Regions from separate parts of the Streptomyces sp. BHT-5-2 genome, predicted to be linked through region 3. Evidence: riboswitches for the same ligand, from Rfam matches in the RefSeq annotation. Region 3 holds a riboswitch; each other region holds the start of a gene.
What was found. Region 3 has a riboswitch for cobalamin ahead of K2224_RS27615 (HoxN/HupN/NixA family nickel/cobalt transporter). Riboswitches for the same ligand answer to the same signal wherever they lie in the genome.
Positions count from the first base shown of each region.

Region 1 (5,157 bases), 570 kb from region 3:
CTCGGCGAGTGCTCGCTCGATGTCGAGCGCGCCGACGAGGCGGTCCTCGGACGCGCCCACCGGAAGCTCGACCATGCGGGCCGGCCGGGACTCGGCGGGGCCGGCGTCGTGCCGACCGTCCGGGCACTGCGGATCGGGGGAGAGCGGGTCGCAGCTGAAGCGGCAGCCCGCCACCACCGGCACCTCGGGCACGAGATCCGCCAGGGCGCGCACGGCGGTGCTCTTGGCGGTGCCCTTCTCGCCACGGACCAGGACACCGCCGACCGCCGGGCTGACGGCGTTCAGCAGCAGCGCCAGCCGCAGGTCGTCCATGCCGACGACGGCGGTGAACGGATACCGGGTGCTCATGTGGTGATCACTCCCTCAAGTGGCTTGCGTCCGTTGCCGGTCGAACTGTGTGCGCCGTGCGGCACGTTGGCCCTCACGGCGCCCCCGGAGGAACGAACGGCAGCCCCTCCGGCACCCCCTCCTCGATCAGCCGCAGCAGCGCCTTGGTGTCCGCGTGCTCCTCGATCAGATCGCCCAGCCGGTCCAGTTGCTCCTCGCGCAGCGCGCCGAAGCGGGTGTCCGGCGCCGGCACGAACCGGCGGCCGGCCGCCCGGGCCACCGCCCGCAGGAACGCCCGCCGGAACCCGTCGCTCTCCAGGGAGCCGTGCCAGTGCGTGCCCCACACGGCCCCCACCCGGCACCCGTCCAAGCTGTTTCCTTGGTCATCAGAGATGAACGCCTCGTCGCCCCCGGCCACTTCGGCGACGCCGTGGTGGATCTCGTATCCCTCCACCCGCTCGCCGAGCGCCCGGCCCACCGGCCTCGCGAGGCACTTCTCGCGGGCGAACCGCACCCGGACCGGCAGCAGCCCCAGCCCGTCCACCGTGCCCGCCCGCGACTCGACCTCGTCCTCGATGCGTTCGCCGAGCATCTGGAACCCGCCGCAGATGCCCAGCACCGGACGGCCCTCCGCGGCCCGCCGGACCACCGCGTCCGCCAGCCCGCGCTCGCGCAGCCAGGCCAGCGCGCGGACCGTGCCGCGGGTCCCCGGCAGCACCACCAGGTCCGCGTCGGCCAGCTCCTCCGGCCGGTCCACGAACCGCACCACCACGCCCGGTTCGGCCGCCAGCGCGTCCACGTCGGTGAAGTTGGACATCAGCGGCACCGCGCAGACCGCCACGCGCAGGACGTCCTCGCCGGCCGGCGGCGCCACCACCGACTCGCGGACCGCGCCGCGCAGCGACACCCTCAGTCCGTCCTCCTCGTCGATGCCCAGCCCGTGCGTGTACGGCAGGACGCCGTACGTGGCCCGCCCGGTGAGCCCGCGCAGCATCGCAAGGCCCGGTTCCAGCAGCGTCACATCGCCGCGGAACTTGTTGACGAGGTAGCCGGCGACCAGCTCCTGGTCCTCGGCCGACAGCAGCGCGGTGGTGCCGAAGAACGACGCGAAGACCCCGCCGCGGTCGATGTCGCCGACCACCACGACCGGGATCCGCGCCGCCCGGGCGATGCCCATGTTGACGATGTCGGTGCGCCGCAGGTTGATCTCGGCCGGGCTGCCGGCGCCCTCGCAGATCACCGCGTCGTGGGTACGGCGCAACTCCGCCAGGCAGTCCGTCACGGTGCCCAGCAACTGCTCCTGCCGGCCGGCGTGGTAGCCGCGCGCACTCAGCTCGCCCACCGGCTTCCCCAGCAGCACCACCTGGCTGCTGCGGTCGCTGCCCGGCTTGAGCAGCACCGGGTTCATCAGGGCGGTCGGCTCGATCCGCGCCGCGGCCGCCTGCATCGCCTGCGCCCGGCCGATCTCCGCGCCCTCCCGGGTCACGAACGAGTTCAGCGACATGTTCTGCGCCTTGAAGGGCGCCACCGAGATGCCCTGCCGGACCAGCCAGCGGCAGATGCCGGCGGTCACCACGCTCTTGCCCGCGTCGGATGTCGTCCCGGCCACCAACAGCCCGCCGCCCACGGCCGTCCCGGCCGCCTTCCCCTGCCCGCTCACCGCGTCCCCTTCCCGTTCCCGCGCCGCAGCGCGCCCGCCGCCAGCCGGCCGGCCACCGTGACGCCCAGCGCCAGCAGACCCACCCGCCGGGACAGCCGCACCGCCCGCTCGATGTCGGCCACCGCCGGTGGCCGCGCCCCGCCGTTGAGCACCGGCCGGTGTTCCACCCGCCCGCCGTACGCCAGGGTGCCGCCCAGCCGGACGCCCAGCGCGCCCGCGAACGACGCCTCCACCGGGCCCGCGTTGGGGCTCGGGTGCGCCGCACCGTCCGCCCGCCAGGCCCGCAGCGCACCGCGCCGGTCCGGGCCCACCAGCACCGCCAGCGCCGCGGTCAGCCGCGCGCCCGGCCAGCCGGCCACGTCGTCGAGACGGGCCGCCGCCCAGCCGAACCGCCGGTAGCGCGGCGACCGGTGACCGACCATCGCGTCCAGGGTGTTGACCGCGCGGAACGCCACCAGACCGGGCACCCCGCCCAGCGCGCCCCACACCAGGGCGCCCACCACGGCGTCCGAGGTGTTCTCGGCGACCGACTCCACCACCGCGCGGGCCATCTGCGGCCCGTCCAGCGCCTGCGGATCGCGCCCGCACAGATGCGGCAGCCGCTCCCGCGCCACCTCCAGATCGCCGACGGCCAGCGCCCCGCCCACGGCGCGCGCCTCCCGGCCCAGCGAGGTGCCGCCCAGTACGGCCCACACCGCGGCCGCGGTCAGCGCCGTACGGGCGCCCGGACGGTGTCTCAGGGCGCGCTCCAGCAGTGCGGCGCCGGCGGCCGCGCCGCCCGCGCACAGCACGGTGTGCACCGCCCCGTGGCCCCGGTGGTCGCGCCACAGCCGGCGTTCGACGGCGCTCGCGGCCCGGCCGAACGCGGCCACCGGATGGCCGCGCCGCGGGTCCGCCGCGATCAGGTCACCGAGGAAGCCGAGGGCCGCGCCGCACGCATATCCCGCGTGTTCGCCGCGCATCGGATCAGGCCGCCGGCCGTCCGTGAACGGGTCCTGCGGCAGCGGGAATCGGGGCTCTCGACGGGCAGCCGGGCATGGCGATATGTCCTCACTCAGGGTCCTCGCCCTGGCTCGACGCGACGGCGACCAGAGTCTCCTGGCTCCCGGATCGGCGCCGCCCCCGGCCTTCCCGCCCGTACGGAGTACTACGGACCGTGGCCCTCGCTGGAGGAGCGCTCCCCGGTGACAGTGGCGGGACCGCGCCGGATTCGCACCGGACTTCCTCTGCTGTCGCCGATTGGCCCGGGCAGTCCACCACGGTCCGCGAAGGCCCGTCAACTCGCCCTTGACCTGCTCCGCAGCCCCGCCGCCGGACCTGTGGCCAAGACCACAGGGCGGCCGCCGGCGCACCGGCCCCCGGCCGGACACGCGGACGGGGCGCCCGGCGGCCGCGGCTGCTGCCGCGCCCACCGAACGCCCCGTCCACCGCCGGATCCGCCGGCGCCGGTCTCAGGCGGCGACGATCAGATAGATCCCGTACCCCACCGCCGCCGCGCACAGCGCGAAGGCCGCCAGCGCCCCGGCGCGTGCCCCGGCGGCCGGTGCCGTGGCCGCTCCCTGGCCGTCCGCGGCCGGCTTGCGGGAGGTCCCCACGATCCCGACGGTGAACAGGCCCACGATCCCCACCGTCACCGCGAGGCTGACGCCGAAGACCTGGCCGAGAGCTGCCCAGTCGATGTGCATTCGTAGTCCTTAGGTCCTTTGGAACGGGCGGTCGGCGGTCAGGAGGTGGCCGTCGCGGGCCGGGCGGGGGCCTGGGCGGCAACGGCCGCGCCGTCCGCGTCGGCGGCTGCCGGGGCGGTGGCCACCGCGGCGACCGGGCCCGCAGGGGGAGGGGAGACGGTCTGCAGCGCCGTGGTGACGACCCCGGCCGGCTCCGCCGCCGGACCCTCGTTGACGTTGGTGTGGTCCACCGGCTTGCGCCGGGAGGCCGCCCAGATGCCGCCGCAGATCGCCAGCGCCAGGACGGCGACCGCGGCCACGCCCCAGGTGCCCTGGTCGGCGAGGAACGCGGCCCCCGCGGAGACCAGGCCGGCGGCCGGCAGCGTCAGCCCCCAGGCCACGACCATCCGTCCGGCTGTGGACCAGCGCACCACGCCGCCCTTGCGGCCCAGCCCGGAGCCCATCACGGCGCCCGAGCAGACCTGGGTGGTGGAGAGCGCGAAACCGAGGTGGGAGGAGGCCAGGATGGTGGCCGCCGCGCCCGTCTGGGCGGCGAAGCCCTGCGGCGGCCGGATGTCGGTGATGCCCTTGCCCATCGTGCGGATGATCCGCCAGCCGCCCAGGTAGGTGCCGAGCGCGATGGCCAGGCCGGCGGAGGCGATCACCCACAGCGGCGGGTCGGAGTGCGGGGCGACGACCCCGCCGGTGATCAGCGCGAGGGTGATCACGCCCATCGTCTTCTGCGCGTCGTTGGTGCCGTGGGCCAGCGAGACCAGCGCCGCCGAGGCGATCTGCCCGGCGCGGTAGCCCTTGGCGGTGTCCTCCTCGGCGCGGCCGCGGGTCAGCCGGTAGGTGAGCCGGGTCGCCGCCATCGCGGCGAGCCCCGCGACGAACGGCGCGGCCACCGCCGGGATCAGGACCTTCATCACCACGGCCTGGCCGTGCACCCCGTCGGCGCCCGCGGACACCAGGGTCGCGCCGATCAGACCACCGAAGAGGGCGTGGGACGAGCTGGAGGGGAGACCGGCGAGCCAGGTCAGGAGGTTCCAGATGATCGCGCCGACCAGACCGGCGAAGATCACCTCAGGTCTGACGCCGGCGGTTTCGTCGATGATGCCGCCGGAGATGGTCTTCGCCACCTCCACGGAGAGGAATGCCCCGACGAGATTGAGTCCCGCCGACATCGCCACCGCGACCTTGGGACGCAGAGCCCCGGTGGAGATGGTGGTGGCCATTGCGTTGGCCGTGTCGTGGAAGCCGTTCGTAAAGTCGAACACCAAGGCCGTGACGATCACGATCCCGATGAGAAGCGTGATGTGTTCCATTCACCCAGGCAATCCGTTCGATGGTCAGTGTCGTCGGGAACGTACGGACAGCGGGTGAACGGAAAGTGAACTGGGCCGGGCGTCGCGATGACACCCCCGCAGTGTTCACGCGGAGGTGCCTCAACCGCCACTTCCGCCTCATCCGCCGGCAATTTCCTCGTGCTGGGCCGGGGTACCGTTC
Region 1 covers NZ_CP081496.1:5,662,433-5,667,589, reverse strand. The annotation lists gene K2224_RS25125 (putative cobaltochelatase) at 1-348, opposite strand, end outside; gene K2224_RS25120 (cobyric acid synthase) at 422-1,987, opposite strand; gene K2224_RS25115 (cobalamin biosynthesis protein) at 1,984-2,949, opposite strand; cobalamin riboswitch at 3,079-3,215, opposite strand; gene K2224_RS25110 (hypothetical protein) at 3,439-3,672, opposite strand; gene K2224_RS25105 (inorganic phosphate transporter) at 3,711-4,976, opposite strand.
Region 1: another riboswitch for cobalamin. It lies ahead of K2224_RS25115 (cobalamin biosynthesis protein); the one in region 3 lies ahead of K2224_RS27615 (HoxN/HupN/NixA family nickel/cobalt transporter).

Region 2 (5,157 bases), 2.0 Mb from region 3:
CGGTGACCGTCCATGTGCGGCGGCTGCGCGAGAAGGTCGAGGACGACCCGGCCCGGCCCCGTCTGATCAGCACGGTGTGGGGCGTGGGCTATCGCCTCGACGCTCCCGCGCCGCAGGAGAACGACGAGGACGGAGCCGGCGATGCTCGGTGACGCACTGCTCATCGCGCTGTACGCGGCGGCCGGCGCGGGCGCCGCCGGGCTGGTCGGAACGGCCGCCCTGCGGTTGCTGCGGAACCGCTCGGTCACCCTCTCCCTGGCCGTGGTCGCGGCCGTCACGGTGGCGGCGATGCTCGCCGGGACACTGCTGGTGTCCTGGGCGATGCTGCTGTCCGATCACGACCTGTGGGTGGTGACGACGGTGTGCGCCATGGCGGCGCTGGTGTCCCTGGCACTGGCGCTCGTCCTCGGGCGCGGCGTAGTCCGCGGCAGCCGCGCGCTGACCGAGGCCGCCCGCGCGCTGGGCGACGACGGCCGTTTCACGCCGCCCGCCAGCGCGCCGACTGCCGAACTTGCCGAACTGAGCCGGGAGTTGGCCGCCACCAGTGCCAGGCTCACCGCGTCCAGGGAGCGCGAGCGGGCCCTGGAAGCCTCCCGCCGGGAACTGGTTGCCTGGATCTCCCACGACCTGCGCACTCCCCTGGCCGGTTTGCAGGCGATGGCCGAGGCGCTGGAGGACGGCGTGGTGGCGGACCCCCGCGTTTACCACACCCGGATCCGCACGGAGGTGGAGCGGATGGGCACGATGGTCGGCGACCTGTTCGAACTCTCCCGTATCCAGGCCGGGGTCCTGTGCCTGTCCCCGACCCGCATGTCGGTCTACGACCTCGTCGGCGACGCCATCGCCGGCGCCGACGCGCTGGCCAGGGAACACGGCGTACGGCTCGTCGGGGACGGCGTCGAACGGGTGCCGGTCGAGGTCGACGGCCGCGAGATGTCCCGGGTGCTGGCCAATCTGCTGGTCAACGCCATCCGCCGGACCCCCGCCGACGGCACCGTCGCGGTCTCCGCCCGTCGGCAGGACACCGGTGTGGTGCTGTCCGTCACCGACGGGTGCGGCGGGATCCCGACGGCGGACCTGCCCCGGGTCTTCGACACCGGTTGGCGCGGCACCGACGCCCGGACCCCGCCCGCCGGTGCGGGCCTGGGCCTGGCCATCGTCCGCGGCATCGTCGAGGCCCATCAGGGCCGCGCGGCGGTGCGCAACGTGCCTGGCGGTTGCCGCTTCGAGGTCCATCTGCCGGCGGCGGGCTGAGCCGCACGGGCCAGGCATCCGCCGGCCGCCCGGATCCGGCTCAGTCGGGGACGGCCAGTTCCTCCCGCAGCCCTTCCAGCGCCGTGTGGTCGTCGTCGTTGCCCAGGTGGGGCGCGGCGAACCAGTCGGTGTACGCGGAGATCTCGGACAGTCGCCAGTCGAGGGCGAACAACTCCAGCAGCGCCGGATCGTGCGGCACCTCCGCGCCGGCGGCGAGCAGATCCCCGTAGTCCCGCTCGCGCGGGGCGAGGGCCAGCGATTCCCAGTCGACCAGACGCAGCCCGAAGGGGCCGACGAGTTGGTTGGCGTGGTGCGGCTCACCGTGCGTCGGCACCCAACGGTCGCGGTGGGCGAGCGCACTCCCGGCCAGTTGGTGGTAACGCGCCGTCCAGTGCCGGACGGCGTCGACGCGGGCGGCGATCGCGTGCCGTGCCTCCTCCCCCAGCGGGCCGGTCGTCCAGGGCCGGGCGGTGCGGGCCCGCACCTCGTCGGCGAACGCGGGGCCGACCTGCGGGGCCCAGGCAGGCAGGCCGTTCGGCGGCTCGGTGCCGTGCAACGCGGCCAGTGCGGCGGTGACTTCGCCGAGGTGGGCGGGCTCGCGGGCCTCCGCTTCGGTCGGCGTGCGCCCGGCCAGCCACGGCGTCACGCTCAGGGCGCCGTCCGCGACGGCGACGGTGAACCGGCCGGATCGTCGCGGCAGCGGTGCGCACACCGCCGCCAGTCCGCCGGCGGCCAGCGCGGCGGCCCCCGCATAGGCCGCTTCCAGCGATGCCGCGGTGTGCCGGGGCGCCAACTGGTCCAGGGTGACGAACAGGGTCGTGCCACCGCCGGAGATCCGCCAGTGATGGGCACCGAATCCCCAGGGCAGATAGCCGGCCTCGGTGACCTTCGCGTTCTCGGGCAGCCAGTGTGCGGCGACCGTGTCCGCGATGACGTCGTCACTGGGAAAGGGCGGTCGGGAGCGCATGGGAATCGACCCAACCACACTGCCTCGTCCCGGGCACCCGGATTTCCCGCCGTCGGCCGCCGGGCTCCTCCGGATCGTGGACTCGACGCCCCATCGGGCTCCCGCACCCTCTAAGGTGATCAGTGCAGCTGGTTCGCCCCGTCCGCCAGACGGGAGCGTCGTAAGAGGGAACCCGGTGGGAATCCGGGACTGCCCCGCAGCGGTGAGCGGGAACGACCGCCGTCATACGCACTGGACCCGAGGTACGGGGTCCGGGAAGCGACGGCCAGTAGGTGTCCTCATAGGAGGACGTGCCCGCGAGTCCGAAGACCTGCCAACTGCCCGTGCGCGAACGATTCGTGCGCGGACATCCCGGTGACCTCGAGGGCGGGTCGGCGTTCATACCAGGCGGACGATCGTGCCGTGTCGCGCACGCCCACACCGCCCGGTGCGTCGCCCTTCGCGCTCTCGTCCCGTCCCCGGGATCTCAGGGATCCATCTCGCGAAGGAGATCTCCGTGACCACCAAGTCCGCAGTCGCGGCAGCACGGGCCACCGTGTACGGCTACCCCCGGCAGGGCCGGCGCCGGGAACTCAAGAAGGCCGTCGAGGGCTACTGGAAGGGCCGCGTCACCGCGGACGCCCTCCGCGCCACGGCCGTCGAACTGCGCCGCACCAACTGGCGGCAGCTCGCCGAGGCCGGCATCCACGAGGTGCCGACCGGTGACTTCTCGTACTACGACCACGTCCTGGACACCACCGTCATGGTGGGCGCGATCCCCGCCCGGCACCGCGCCGCCGTGGCGGCCGACGCCCTGGAGGGCTACTTCGCCATGGCGCGCGGCACGCAGGACGTGGCGCCCCTGGAGATGACCAAGTGGTTCGACACCAACTACCACTACCTGGTGCCGGAGCTGGGCCCGGACACCGTGTTCACGGCCGACCCGACCAAGCAGGTCGCGGAGCTGGCCGAGGCGCTCGCGCTCGGCCTCACCGCGCGGCCCGTGCTCGTCGGCCCGGTCACCTACCTCCTGCTCGCCAAGCCCGCGCCGGGCGTGCCCGCGGACTTCGACCCGCTGACCCTGCTGGACCGGCTGCTGCCGGTGTACGCCGAGGTCCTCGCCGATCTGCGCGCGGCCGGCGCCGAGTGGGTGCAGCTCGACGAACCGGCCCTCGTGCAGGACCGCGCGCCCGCCGAACTGAACGCCGCCGAGCGCGCCTACCGCGACCTCGGTGCCCTCCCCAACCGCCCGAAGCTGCTGGTCGCCTCGTACTTCGACCGGCTCGGCGCGGCGCTTCCGGTGCTGGCCAAGGCCCCCGTGGACGGGCTTGCGCTGGACTTCACCGGGGCCGCCGGCGCCAACCTGGACGACCTCGCCGCCGTCGGCGGACTGCCCGGCAAGCGGCTGGTCGCGGGAGTGGTCAACGGCCGCAACATCTGGGTCAACGACCTGGAGAAGTCGCTGTCCACCCTGGGCACTTTGCTCGGCCTGGCCGACCGGGTCGATGTGTCCGCCTCCTGCTCGCTGCTCCATGTGCCGCTGGACGCGGCGGCCGAGCGGGAGATCCAGCCGCAGATCCTGCGCTGGCTGGCCTTCGCGAAGCAGAAGACCGCGGAGGCGGTCACCCTCGCCCGGGGCCTCGCCCAGGGCACCGACACGATCGCCGCCGAACTGGCCGCCAACCGGGCCGACCTGGCCTCCCGCGCGGCCTCGCCGATCACCCACGACCCGGCCGTACGGGCCCGTGCCGCCGCCGTCACGGAGGCCGACGCCCGCCGCCCCCAGCCCTATGCCGAGCGGGCCGCCGCGCAGCGCGCGCACCTGGGCCTGCCGCTGCTGCCGACCACCACCATCGGCTCCTTCCCGCAGACCGACGAGCTGCGGGCCGCGCGGGCCGATCTGCGCGCGGGCCGGATCGACCCGGCGGGCTACGAGGCGCGCATCAGGGCCGAGATCCAGGCGGTGATCTCGTTCCAGGAGAAGGCCGGCCTGGATGTGCTGGTGCACGGCGAGCCCGAACGCAACGACATGGTCCAGTACTTCGCCGAGCAGCTGACCGGCTACCTGGCCACCCGGCACGGCTGGGTGCAGTCCTACGGCACCCGCTACGTCCGCCCGCCGATCCTGGCCGGTGACATCTCCCGCCCGGAGCCGATGACGGTGCGCTGGACGGCGTACGCCCAGTCCCTGACCGGCCGGCCCGTCAAGGGCATGCTCACCGGCCCGGTGACCATGCTCGCCTGGTCCTTCGTCCGCGACGACCAGCCGCTCGGCGACACCGCCCGCCAGGTGGCCCTCGCCCTGCGCGACGAGGTGAACGACCTGGAGGCGGCGGGCACTTCGGTGATCCAGGTGGACGAGCCGGCGCTGCGGGAGACCCTGCCGCTGCGCGCCGCCGACCACCGGGCCTACCTGGCGTGGGCGACGGAGGCGTTCCGGCTGACCACCGGTGGCGTCCGGCCGGGCACCCAGATCCACACCCATATGTGCTATGCCGAGTTCGGTGACATCGTCCAGGCGATCGACGACCTCGACGCCGACGTCATCAGCCTGGAGGCCGCCCGCTCGCACATGCAGGTGGCGCGCGAACTGGCCGCGCACGGCTATCCGCGCGAGGCCGGGCCGGGCGTGTACGACATCCACTCCCCGCGCGTCCCGGGCACGGAGGAGGCCGCGTCCCTGCTCCGCAAGGGGCTTGCGGCCATCCCCGCCGAGCGGCTGTGGGTCAACCCGGACTGCGGTCTGAAGACCCGTGACTGGCCGGAGACCCGCGCCTCCCTGGAGAACCTGGTCGCCGCCGCCCGCACGGTCCGCGCGGAGATCGAAGTGCCCTCGGCCTCCTGACACATCGACGGTGAGGGCCGGGGCAGGGGGACCGCCCCCTGCCCCGGCCGTCCCGACGACGAGACCGGGCGCGCCCTGGCCGTGCCTAACCCGACAGCAGCATCGCCACCGC
Region 2 covers NZ_CP081496.1:4,194,583-4,199,739, forward strand. The annotation lists gene K2224_RS18595 (response regulator transcription factor) at 1-152, shown strand, start outside; gene K2224_RS18600 (sensor histidine kinase KdpD) at 142-1,254, shown strand; gene K2224_RS18605 (aminoglycoside phosphotransferase family protein) at 1,295-2,221, opposite strand; cobalamin riboswitch at 2,334-2,554, shown strand; gene metE (5-methyltetrahydropteroyltriglutamate--homocysteine S-methyltransferase) at 2,718-5,045, shown strand; gene K2224_RS18615 (sulfite exporter TauE/SafE family protein) at 5,131-5,157, opposite strand, start outside.
Region 2: another riboswitch for cobalamin. It lies ahead of metE (5-methyltetrahydropteroyltriglutamate--homocysteine S-methyltransferase); the one in region 3 lies ahead of K2224_RS27615 (HoxN/HupN/NixA family nickel/cobalt transporter).

Region 3 (5,157 bases):
CCCGCGGGCGCGACGGCGGTTCCCTCGCCCGGACTGCATGTGTGTCGCCGTCACATCCCTCTCCCGATCGGATCGCCCCAGGACCGGCTGACATTCTCCCACCCACCCGAACGAACATCCCGGCCGGTGAGTTCTCGTCCCCACCCACCACCCCGAACCGCCCGCCCGCACGCCCACACCGCGCCGTTCCGCCGCTCGGCCCGGGTTTGCAGTCCTGGCCCCAGGGCAAGGTAGTCTGTCGGCTCGGCCAGGGCGCATAGCTCAGCGGTAGAGCGCTGCTCTTACAAAGCAGATGTCACAGGTTCGAATCCTGTTGTGCCCACCACCCGAACCACCCCACCAAAAGGCCCAGGCAACCCCCACCGGGAACCTGGGCCTTTGTCATGCTTTCCGTCCGAGATGGCCTTCCCGTGGCCACGGCCAAGGCCATACGCGCGGGCTGGCTCCCCAGCCTGCCTCTCGAATTCCTCCTGAACCACCACGTAAGCCTGCGAGCAACCGATGGTCAACTACGGCCCGGCATCAGTTGCATGCGAACTGTGATTGGAAGGGGGGTGAAGGTCCTCGCTGATCGTGCAAATCGAAGCCACGGGGTGTGAGTCCCCTGCGAGGAGCTCCAGTTGACCGAGCGGACGGGCGTCGACGCTGGATAGCTGATTGCGTGGCGACCGGCGCCATGGGATCTTGCGATCCGCTAACAAGCGGACGAGTGGGGAGAGTTACGTGGTGAGCACTGAGGCTTCGGCGAGTTGGGACCTCAATCCTGGGGAAACGATCCAGCGTAAGGCGCTGCACGCCAGGTTTGGTGGGCGGACTCAGGGGGGCATCGGGCCGTCCGCCAAGACGCCCAACGTCTTCATCTTCACGGACCCCGTGGCCGGCGAGAAGCACGGGTACTACGACGACTGGATGCCGGACGGCCGCTTCCACTACAGCGGCGAGGGGCAGAAGGGGGACCAAAAGATGGTCTCCGGCAATGCAGCCATAGTCAATCATCGGGAAGAAGGGCGTGCGCTCCGGGTTTTCCAGGGTGCGAGGGGTACGGTCACCTACCGCGGCGAATTCGTTATAGACCAGGAAGAGCCTTGGTGCGAGGCGGATGCCCCAGAGACGAACGGTGGCCCCCTCCGCAAGGTCATCGTTTTCCGGCTGAAGCCAGTGGATGCCAGTCCGCAGAGCCCAGCCACTCGGCTAGGACGCTTGTTGGACAGTGGGCCCAATAAAGTCGACAAACTCCCGATCGAACGGAGTGAGACGGAGCGGACTTTCGTTAACCCGAACCGTGAAGCGTATGTAGCCGAGCGCGCGGAAGGTCGTCTCGTGCGGGGGTTTGCGGACTGGCTGACCAGCAAGGGGTTCGAGTCGCACCGTCATCGGGTCTTTCCTCCGGGGGAGTCCCGGCCATTGTTCACCGACCTCTATTGCGGGGGGCTTGCGCTGCTCATCGAGGCGAAGGGGAGCGTGACGCGGGAGAACGTTCGGATGGCGATAGGGCAGCTGGCGGACTACGGGCGCTTCGTCGATCACTCGACGCGCGCCATATTGCTTCCTTCGAAGCCGCGCGCCGATCTCTTGGCGCTCACGGAAAGCCAAGGAGGGGTAGCCATATGGCCAGAGGGTAGCGGCTATATATGCTCCGATCCGAATGTTCTCCCATAGTCGGGTCAATGCTCCGCACTCCCTCGATTCTCTGCTGTCTGCGTCTTTTCTGTGTTTTGGGTCACCGGAAAACGAAATGAAGTAAGGCGGCCTTGGGTGTATGGGGCTGCGGCGGTCCGGAGGGGCGGTCGCGAGGCGGGACAGACCCTCCGGCTTGCGTCGCGGGTGGCTGGAAGCGGGCGAGTAAGGGCGATTTGGGGGGTTTGGTGTGTGGTGGGGGGCGGGTAGGCTTGAGGGAGACTTGAATGTTCAAGTAAATTGATGGGTGGTTCGTCGGCGGTGGGTGGTGGCCGGCGCGATGGGAGATGGAGGGTTGATGTCTGTTCGGCGGCTCAATCATGCGGTGCTGTACATCCGTGAGGTGGCGCGGTCGGTGGCGTTCTACACCGAGGTGCTGGGGTTCACGGTCGACGTGGAGATTCCGGGGCGGGCGGCCTTCCTGAGCGCGCCCGGTTCGCACAACGACCACGATCTGGGGCTGTTCGCGGTGGGGCCGGACGCGCCCGGGCCGGAGCGCGGCCGGATCGGGCTGTACCACCTGGCCTGGGAGGTCGGGACGCTGGGCGATCTGGCGGCGATCGCGGCGCAGTTGCGGGAGCGGGATGCGCTGGTGGGCACCAGCGATCACCTGGTCTCCAAGTCGCTCTACGCCCGGGACCCGGACGGCAACGAGTTCGAGGTGATGTGGCGGGTGCCGCGGGAGGACTGGCCGGGACCGGATGTGGCGGACCGGCTTCGGCCGCTCGATCTGGCGGCGGCGATGGAGCGCTGGGGCCCGGATCTGTTGACGGGCGCGGCGGCCGGATCGGCCACCTGAGGAGTCGGGCGGCGGGCGTCTCAACGTCACGGATGGCAGGCAGCGGCAGGCGCGGGTCGCGGAATGTGGTGCGGATGAGGCGGTGCGGCCCGTCCCTTCGATGGAGGGGCGGGCCGCGATTCGGTGGGTGGGGGCGGCTATGGGGTGGTGTCGGGTTCGTCGGTGCGCGGGGTTGGGGTGGTGGGCTCGGTGGCTTGGGTGGTCTTGGCGACCTGGGCGACCTCGGTGGGCTCGGTAGTCGGGGTGGGCTCGGCAGGCTCGGTGGTTGATGTGCGGGTGGCCCAGCGTTTTTCGACGCCGCCGAAGCGCCAGTACGCCAGTGCCGCGGCCCACACCACGACGAACAGGCCGACGATGACGAAGCCCACGTTGTCCAGGTCGAGGGCGGAGATCCCCGAGGTCAGCGGGTCGTCGAGGCCGAGCTTGTCGTGCAGGACGGTCACCAGCTCGATGGTGCCGACGAGGAACGCGACCGCGATCGACAGGCCGGTGATGGTGAGGTTGTAGTAGACCTTGCGCACCGGGTTGGCGAACGCCCACTGGTACGCGAAGTTCATGAACGTGCCGTCGAGGGTGTCGAACAGGCTCATCCCGGCGGCGAACAGCAGCGGCAGGCACACGATCGCGTACCAGGGCAGGCCCGCCGCGGCGCCGCTGCCCGCCATCACCATCAGCGTCACCTCGGTCGCGGTGTCGAAGCCGATGCCGAAGAGGAAGCCGAGCGGGAACATCTGCCCCGGGCGGCTGATGGACTTGGTGAGGCGGCCGAGAATCCGGTTCATGAAGCCCCGGGAATCCAGGTGCTGTTCCAGCTCCTGCTCGTCGTACGCGCCCGACCGCATCGCCCGGAAGACCTTCAGGATGCCCACCAGGGCGATCAGGTTGAGGGCGGCGATGAGGTAGAGGAAGGTGCCGGAGACGGTCGTGCCGACCACGCCGAGCGTCTGGTGCGTACGGGAGTTGTCGTCCATCAGCGCGCCGGCGAGCTGGGCGCCGCCCGACACCAGCGCGGCCATCACGACGACCACGCTGGAGTGGCCGAGGGCGAACCAGAAGCCCACCGAGACCGGCCGTTTGCCGTCGGCCATCAGCTTGCGGGTGGTGTTGTCGATCGCCGCGATGTGGTCGGCGTCGAAGGCGTGCCGCATGCCCAGGGTGTATGCGGTGATGCCGAGCCCGGCGCCGAACACCTGGCTGCCGACCGTGTAGTGGCCCGGCACGACCAGGAGGAAGAGCACACCGAAGGCGACGATGTGCAGCGCGGCGATCACGGCCATCAGGCCGGCGGTGCGGACGGTGTCGCGGCGTTGCCAGCGGAACGATCCCGGGGGTCCGGGTATGCCGAGGCGGGGGGTGGGGGTGTTGTGGGGGGAAGGGGAATTGTCCTGCGTGTCAGTGGACAGGGCCATGCGGCCATCACGCTCCAGCACCTCGTGGATCACTTCGTGAGATGCCGTGGCCGGTCTCCTGGCTTACGGGTATCCGCGTCCGCCCCGCCTTCCCGGCCGCAGGCTGCGGTCAGTGGCGCCGTACGCGCACGGGGCGCGCACACGGGGGCGGAAACTCCCCGATCACAGTGGCGAGGGCCGCGCCGGCCTGGGACACGAAGGTCCTGCACCGGTCTTCCCGAACACCACGGCCCGGTCACTGTAGCCGTCATGGCCGGGAACCGGCCATGACGGCCCCGCCCCGGGCGGCCGACCGGAGCGGGGGCGGGCCGAGTTCAGAGCTCCAGGGACGACAGGAAGGCGTGCAGTTCCTGGTCGAAGCGCGGGGTGTTCTCGAGGTTGACCATGTGACCGGCGGCCGGGACGCGTATGCGGCGGGCGCCCGGGACCTGTAGCGCTATGGCGTGCGCGTTGGCCGAAATGTCGGTGGAGTCGAGGTCGCCGTCGAGGACGGCGGTGGGCACCCGTATCTCGCCCAGGCGGTCCGCGGCGCCGACCTCCAGCGGCATACCGGCCCCCAGGCCGTCGGCGTGCACCTCGACATTGGCGGACGCGGAGGCGCGCATCCGCTCCCGGAAGCCCGGGTGCATGGCGGCCGGCGCGCGATACGGCCCGTCCACCCACATCCGCAGGAAGTGCTCCACATAGCGCTCCGCGCCGTCCGCCTCGCCGATCGCGGCGACCTGCTCCCGGATGTGCTCCAGGATGAAGGGGTCGGTGAAGGTGCGGCCGCTGAGCCCGGGCGCGGCCAGGAAGAGGGCGGACACCCGGGACGGGTGGGCGAGCGCGGCGTCCAGCGCGATCCGGGAGCCGTGCGAGAGGCCGACGAGGACGGCCCGGGGTATGTCGAGCGCGTCCAGCAGGGCCACCAGATCGTCGTGGTTGGCCCAGTCGCCGGTCACCGTGGAGGAGAGGCCGTGGCCGCGGGAGTCGTAGCGGACCACCCGCAGGCCGGAGTTGACCAGCCAGGCGAACTGCTCGTCCCACATGTGCTGGTCGAGCATTCCGCCGTGCAGCAGTACCACCGCGGGCCCCGAGCCGGCCGTCTCGTAGAACAGCTCGCCGTCGTCGATCGGTACGGTGCCGTTGTCGATCTCGGACCATGCCTGGAACTCGTGGGTCATTCTGCGGGACCTTCTGTGGGCGTCGGGCGGTCGGTCGGGTGGGCGGGCGCCGCTGGTCGGTGCCCGGTTGCGGGCGATATCGCGGCCTGTGTGGCGTCCAGGGCGGTGG
Region 3 covers NZ_CP081496.1:6,235,467-6,240,623, reverse strand. The annotation lists gene K2224_RS27635 (hypothetical protein) at 1-54, opposite strand, end outside; tRNA gene K2224_RS27630 (tRNA-Val) at 251-325, shown strand; gene K2224_RS27625 (restriction endonuclease) at 724-1,659, shown strand; gene K2224_RS27620 (VOC family protein) at 1,976-2,476, shown strand; gene K2224_RS27615 (HoxN/HupN/NixA family nickel/cobalt transporter) at 2,614-3,885, opposite strand; cobalamin riboswitch at 3,916-4,129, opposite strand; gene K2224_RS27610 (alpha/beta fold hydrolase) at 4,200-5,048, opposite strand; gene K2224_RS27605 (MarR family winged helix-turn-helix transcriptional regulator) at 5,045-5,157, opposite strand, start outside.

Region 4 (5,157 bases), 4.9 Mb from region 3:
GTCGAGCGGGATGGCCTCCAGGCCGGTCACCCGGCGCGAGGCGTCGTCCCAGACGGGGCGGACGCCCAGCAGCGCCAGCGCCTCCGCGACGTCGTCGCCGGAGGTGCGCATCGCGCTGGTGCCCCACAGGGACAGGCCCACCGACTCCGGCCAGTCGCCGTTGTCGTCGCGGTAGCGGTCGAGCAGCGAGTCGGCGAGCGCCTGCCCGGTCTCCCAGGCGAGCCGCGACGGCACGGCCTTGGGATCGACGGAGTAGAAGTTGCGGCCGGTCGGCAGGACGTTGACCAGGCCGCGCAGCGGCGAGCCGGACGGGCCGGCCGGGACGAAGCCGCCGTTCAGGGCGTGCAGGGCGTGGTCGAGTTCGTCGGTGGTGGCGGCCAGCCGCGGGACGACCTCCCGGGCGGCGAAGTCGAGGATGTCGGCGACCGCCGCCGGGTGGCCCTCGGCGACCCGGGCCGCGGCGGCGGGGTCCCAGTCCGCGTCCTCCATGGCCTGGACGAGGCCGCGGGCGAGGGCCTCGGCGTCGTCGGCGGCGGTGCGGGTGGCGGCGGACTCGTCCAGGCCGAGCGCCTCCCGGAGTCCGGGCAGTGCGGCGGTGCCGCCCCAGATCTGCCGGGCGCGCAGGATGGCCAGGACGAGGTTGACCCGGGCCTCGCCGGCCGGGGCGGCGCCCAGCACGTGCAGGCCGTCACGGATCTGCGCGTCCTTGACCTCGCAGAGCCAGCCGTCGACGTGCAGCAGGAAGTCGTCGAAGCCGTCGTCGTCGGGGCGCTCCTCCAGGCCCAGGTCGTGGTCGAGCTTGGCGGCCTGGATGAGGGTCCAGATCTGCGCGCGGATGGCGGGCAGCTTGGCCGGGTCCATCGAGGAGATCGCGGCGTACTCGTCGAGCAGCTGCTCCAGGCGCGCGATGTCGCCGTAGGAGTCGGCGCGGGCCATCGGCGGGACGAGGTGGTCGACGAGGGTGGCGTGCACCCGGCGCTTGGCCTGGGTGCCCTCGCCCGGGTCGTTGACCAGGAACGGGTAGACGAGCGGGAGGTCGCCGAGCGCCGCGTCCGGGCCGCAGGCGGCGGAGAGTCCGGCGTTCTTGCCGGGCAGCCACTCCAGGTTGCCGTGCTTGCCGAGGTGGACCATGGCGTCGGCGCCGAAGCCGCCGTCGGCGGTGGGCGCGGCGATCCAGCGGTAGGCCGCCAAGTAGTGGTGGGACGGCGGCAGATCGGGGTCGTGGTAGATCGCGATCGGGTTCTCGCCGAAGCCGCGCGGCGGCTGGATGAGGATCAGCAGATTGCCGCGGCGCAGGGCGGCCAGCACGATGTCGCCCTCGGGGTTCCGACTGCGGTCGACGAACATCTCGCCGGGCGGCGGGCCCCAGTGCTCCTCGACGGACTCGCGCAGCTCCTGCGGCAGCGTGGCGTACCAGCGGCGGTAGTCGGCGGCGGGGATGCGGACGGGGTTGCGGGCCAGCTGTTCCTCGGTCAGCCACTCCTGGTCGTGGCCGCCGGCCTCGATGAGGGCGTAGATCAGCTCGTCGCCGTCGCCGGACGCGAGGCCGGGCACCGGCTCGTCGCCGAAGTCGTAGCCCTCGGCGCGGAGGCGGCGCAGTAGTTCGACGGCGCTGGCCGGGGTGTCCAGGCCGACCGCGTTGCCGATCCGGGAGTGCTTGGTGGGGTAGGCGGAGAGCACCAGTGCCAGCCGCTTCTCGGCGGCCGGGATGTGCCGCAGCCTGGCGTGCCGGACGGCGATCCCGGCGACCCGGGCGGCCCGCTCGGCGTCGGCGACGTAGACCGGGAGGCCGTCCTCGTCGATCTCCTTGAAGGAGAACGGCACGGTGATCAGCCGCCCGTCGAACTCCGGCACGGCGATCTGCGAGGCGGCGTCGAGCGGGGAGAGGCCCTCGTCGTTCTCCTCCCACGCGGCGCGCGACCCGGTCAGGCAGAGCGCCTGGAGGATCGGCACGTCCAGGGCGGCCAGTGCCCCCGCGTCCCAGGACTCGTCGTCGCCGCCCGCGGACGCCTCGGCGGGCCTGGTGCCGCCCGCGGCGAGGACGGTGGTGACGATGGCGTCGGCCGCGCGCAGCTCCTCGATCAGCTCCGGCTCGGGGGACCGCAGCGAGGCGACGAACCGCGGCAGCGGGCGGCCGCCGGCGCGCTCGATCTGGTCGCACAGGTCGTGGACGAAGCGGGTGTTGCCGCTCATGTGGTGGGCGCGGTAGTAGAGCACCGCCACCGTCGGGCCGGCCGCCTCCGTCTCGGCGCGCTCCAGCGGGCCCCAGGACGGCGCGGCCGCGGGCGGTTCGAAGCCGTGGCCGGTGAGCAGGACGGTGTCGCTGAGGAAGCGGGCCAGCTGGGAGAGGTTGGCCGGGCCGCCGTGCGCGAGGTAGGCGTGCGCCTCTGCGGCGATGCCGACGGGGACCGTGGACGCCTCCATGAGCTGGGCGTCGGGGGCCTGTTCGCCGGTGAGCACGACGACCGGGCGGTGCTGGTCCGCGGCCAGCAGCACGTCCAGGCCGTCCTCCCAGGCACGGAGACCGCCGAGGAGGCGGACGACGACGAGGTCGGCGCCCTCCAGGAGGCCGGGGAGTTCGGCGGCGTCGAGGCGGGCGGGGTTGGCGAGCCGGTACGGCACGGGGCCGGTGGCCGCACGTGCGCTGAGCAGGTCGGTGTCGGAGGTCGACAGCAGCAGAATCACGGCGCAGCCCTTCCTCGGGGTGTCCACGCCCCGGGTGGTCGTATGGACGGCGGGAGTTCCTGGCTCACCCGGTGGTGGCCGGGTTCACAGTGGCGGGACCGCGCCGGATTCTCACCGGGCTTCCTCCCTTGGCGCCGTCGCTGGCGTCCGGCGGGTCAGCCGACCCGCCGACCTGCATAGTAAGGGCTGCCGCCGGACCGCGGGAGCGGGCCTCCGCAGCCGTCCCGCCGGACCCCCTCGCCCCGGTTCCGGGCGCCACCGACGTAGGTATGCTCGCCGCCATGCCGCCCACCCCCGCACCCCGCCCCGACCGGCCCGGACCGCCGGTTCGGGACCGCGGTGACGCCTGCCCGGGAGCACTGCGACTGCACTCCGCAGCCGACGGGCAGCTGGCCCGAGTGCGGCTTCCCGCCGGCGACTTGACGGTGCGCCAGGCGCGCGCGCTGGCGGACGTCGCGGACCGGCTCGGCGACGGCCACCTCTCGCTCACCTCCCGCGGCAACGTCGAACTGCGCGGTCTGCCCGACGGCTGCGGGCAGGCCCTCGCCGGTCTGCTCGCCGACGCCGGGCTGCTGCCGTCCGTCCGCCATGAGCGGATCCGCAATGTGCTGGCCTCGCCGCTGGCCGGACTGGACCGGCACACCCCCTCCGACGTGCGGTTGTGGGCCCGGAGCCTGGACGCGCTGCTGTGCGCGAGCGAGTCGGCGACGGCGCTCTCGGGCCGTTTCCTGTTCGTCCTCGACGACGGGCGGGGCGATGTGGCGGGCCTGAGCGGCGATGTGACCTTGCTCGCAGAATCCGGCCGGCGGGCCCCGGCGGACACCGCGTACGCGCCGGGCGCCGCGTCCGGGTACGGCGCGTTGCTGCGGGTCGGCGACGAGCGGGCGGTGCTGCGGATCGCGGCGGACGACGTCCCGCGGGCGGCGCTGACCGCCGCCGAGGTCTTCCTGGCCGCCGCCGCGGAGGGCGGCAACGGCGCCTGGCGGGTCCGCGAACTGCCCGCCGGACGCCCGCTGACCGCCCGGGAGGTGGAGCGCGCGCTGCGGGCCGCGGGGATCGCCGCGGAGCAAGCGGACTCCGCCGGCCCGGCACCGGACGTTCCGTACGCCGATGCCACCGCCCCGGGCGCGGTCGAGGGGTCCGACGGGCGATGCGCCGTCGTGGCCCTGGCGCCGCTCGGCCGGCTGTCCGTGACCCAGTGGCGGTTGCTGGCCTCGATCGCCGCCGACGACGGCCGCGGTGCGCTGCGCCTCACGCCCTGGCGCGGCATCGTCGTCCCCGGCCTGCCCACCGCCCTGGCCGCCCGCAGGCTGACCGATCTGGCCGCCGCCGGACTGGTCACCGACCCCGACTCCCCCTGGCGCCGGGTCACCGCCTGCACGGGCCTGCCCGGCTGTGCCAAGTCCCGCAGGGACGTGCGGAGCGATGCGGCGGCCTCGCTCGCCGTGGGCCGACCGGTCCCGGCAGACGCCTCCCAAGTGCCCGCCGGACTGCCCGTCCACTGGTCGGGCTGCGAACGGCGTTGCGGTCATCCGCACGGCGCCTGGGTCGATGTGCTGGCGACGCCCGAGGGCTATCGCGCCACCGTCGTGGGCCCCAACTCCCTGCTACGAGCGCCAGTTTCACGTGAAACACCCCGGCCGGGCACCGTTTCACGTGAAACACCGCCCGGCGCTCCGCCGTTCTGCCCCTCTCCTTCTCCTTCCACCCCTCAACCCACCACCCCGAGGCCCCAGTGACCGCGTTCGACTACGAAAAGGACGGGGCGGCGATCTACCGCCAGTCCTTCGCCACCATCCGCGCCGAGGCGGACCTCTCCGGCCTGCCCGCCGACGTCAGCCGGGTCGCGGTCCGGATGATCCACGCCTGCGGCATGGTCGATCTCGTCCGCGACCTGGCCTTCACACCGGGGGTCGTGGCCGGTGCCCGCGCCGCGCTGCGCGCCGGCGCGCCGATCCTGTGCGACGCCACCATGGTGGCCAGCGGAGTGACCCGGAAGCGGCTGCCCGCCGACAACGAAGTGCTGTGCACCCTCGGCGATCCGTCCGTTGCGGAGCTGGCCGCGCGGATGGGCACCACACGCAGCGCCGCGGCCCTCGAACTGTGGCGGGACCGCATGGAGGGCGCCGTGGTCGCCTTCGGCAACGCCCCCACCGCGCTCTTCCGGTTCCTGGAAATGATCGAGGAAGGCGCGCCGCGTCCCGCCGCGGTCCTCGGCATCCCCGTCGGGTTCATAGGCGCGGCCGAGTCCAAGGACGCGCTGATCGACCACCCGTCGAAGCTGGACCACATCGTGGTGCGCGGGCGGCGCGGCGGCAGTGCCATGGCCGCGGCCGCGATCAACGCCCTGGCGAGCGAGGAAGAGTGAGCGTGAGCGAGCAGCAGGCCAGCAGCGGCGCGGCGGACCAGCCGGCCGCGCCCTCCCCGGAGCGTTCCACCGGCCGCCTCTACGGCGTCGGCCTCGGCCCCGGC
Region 4 covers NZ_CP081496.1:1,360,283-1,365,439, forward strand. The annotation lists gene cobN (cobaltochelatase subunit CobN) at 1-2,685, opposite strand, end outside; cobalamin riboswitch at 2,718-2,870, opposite strand; gene cobG (precorrin-3B synthase) at 2,955-4,424, shown strand; gene K2224_RS05950 (precorrin-8X methylmutase) at 4,421-5,053, shown strand; gene K2224_RS05955 (precorrin-2 C(20)-methyltransferase) at 5,050-5,157, shown strand, end outside.
Region 4: another riboswitch for cobalamin. It lies ahead of cobN (cobaltochelatase subunit CobN); the one in region 3 lies ahead of K2224_RS27615 (HoxN/HupN/NixA family nickel/cobalt transporter).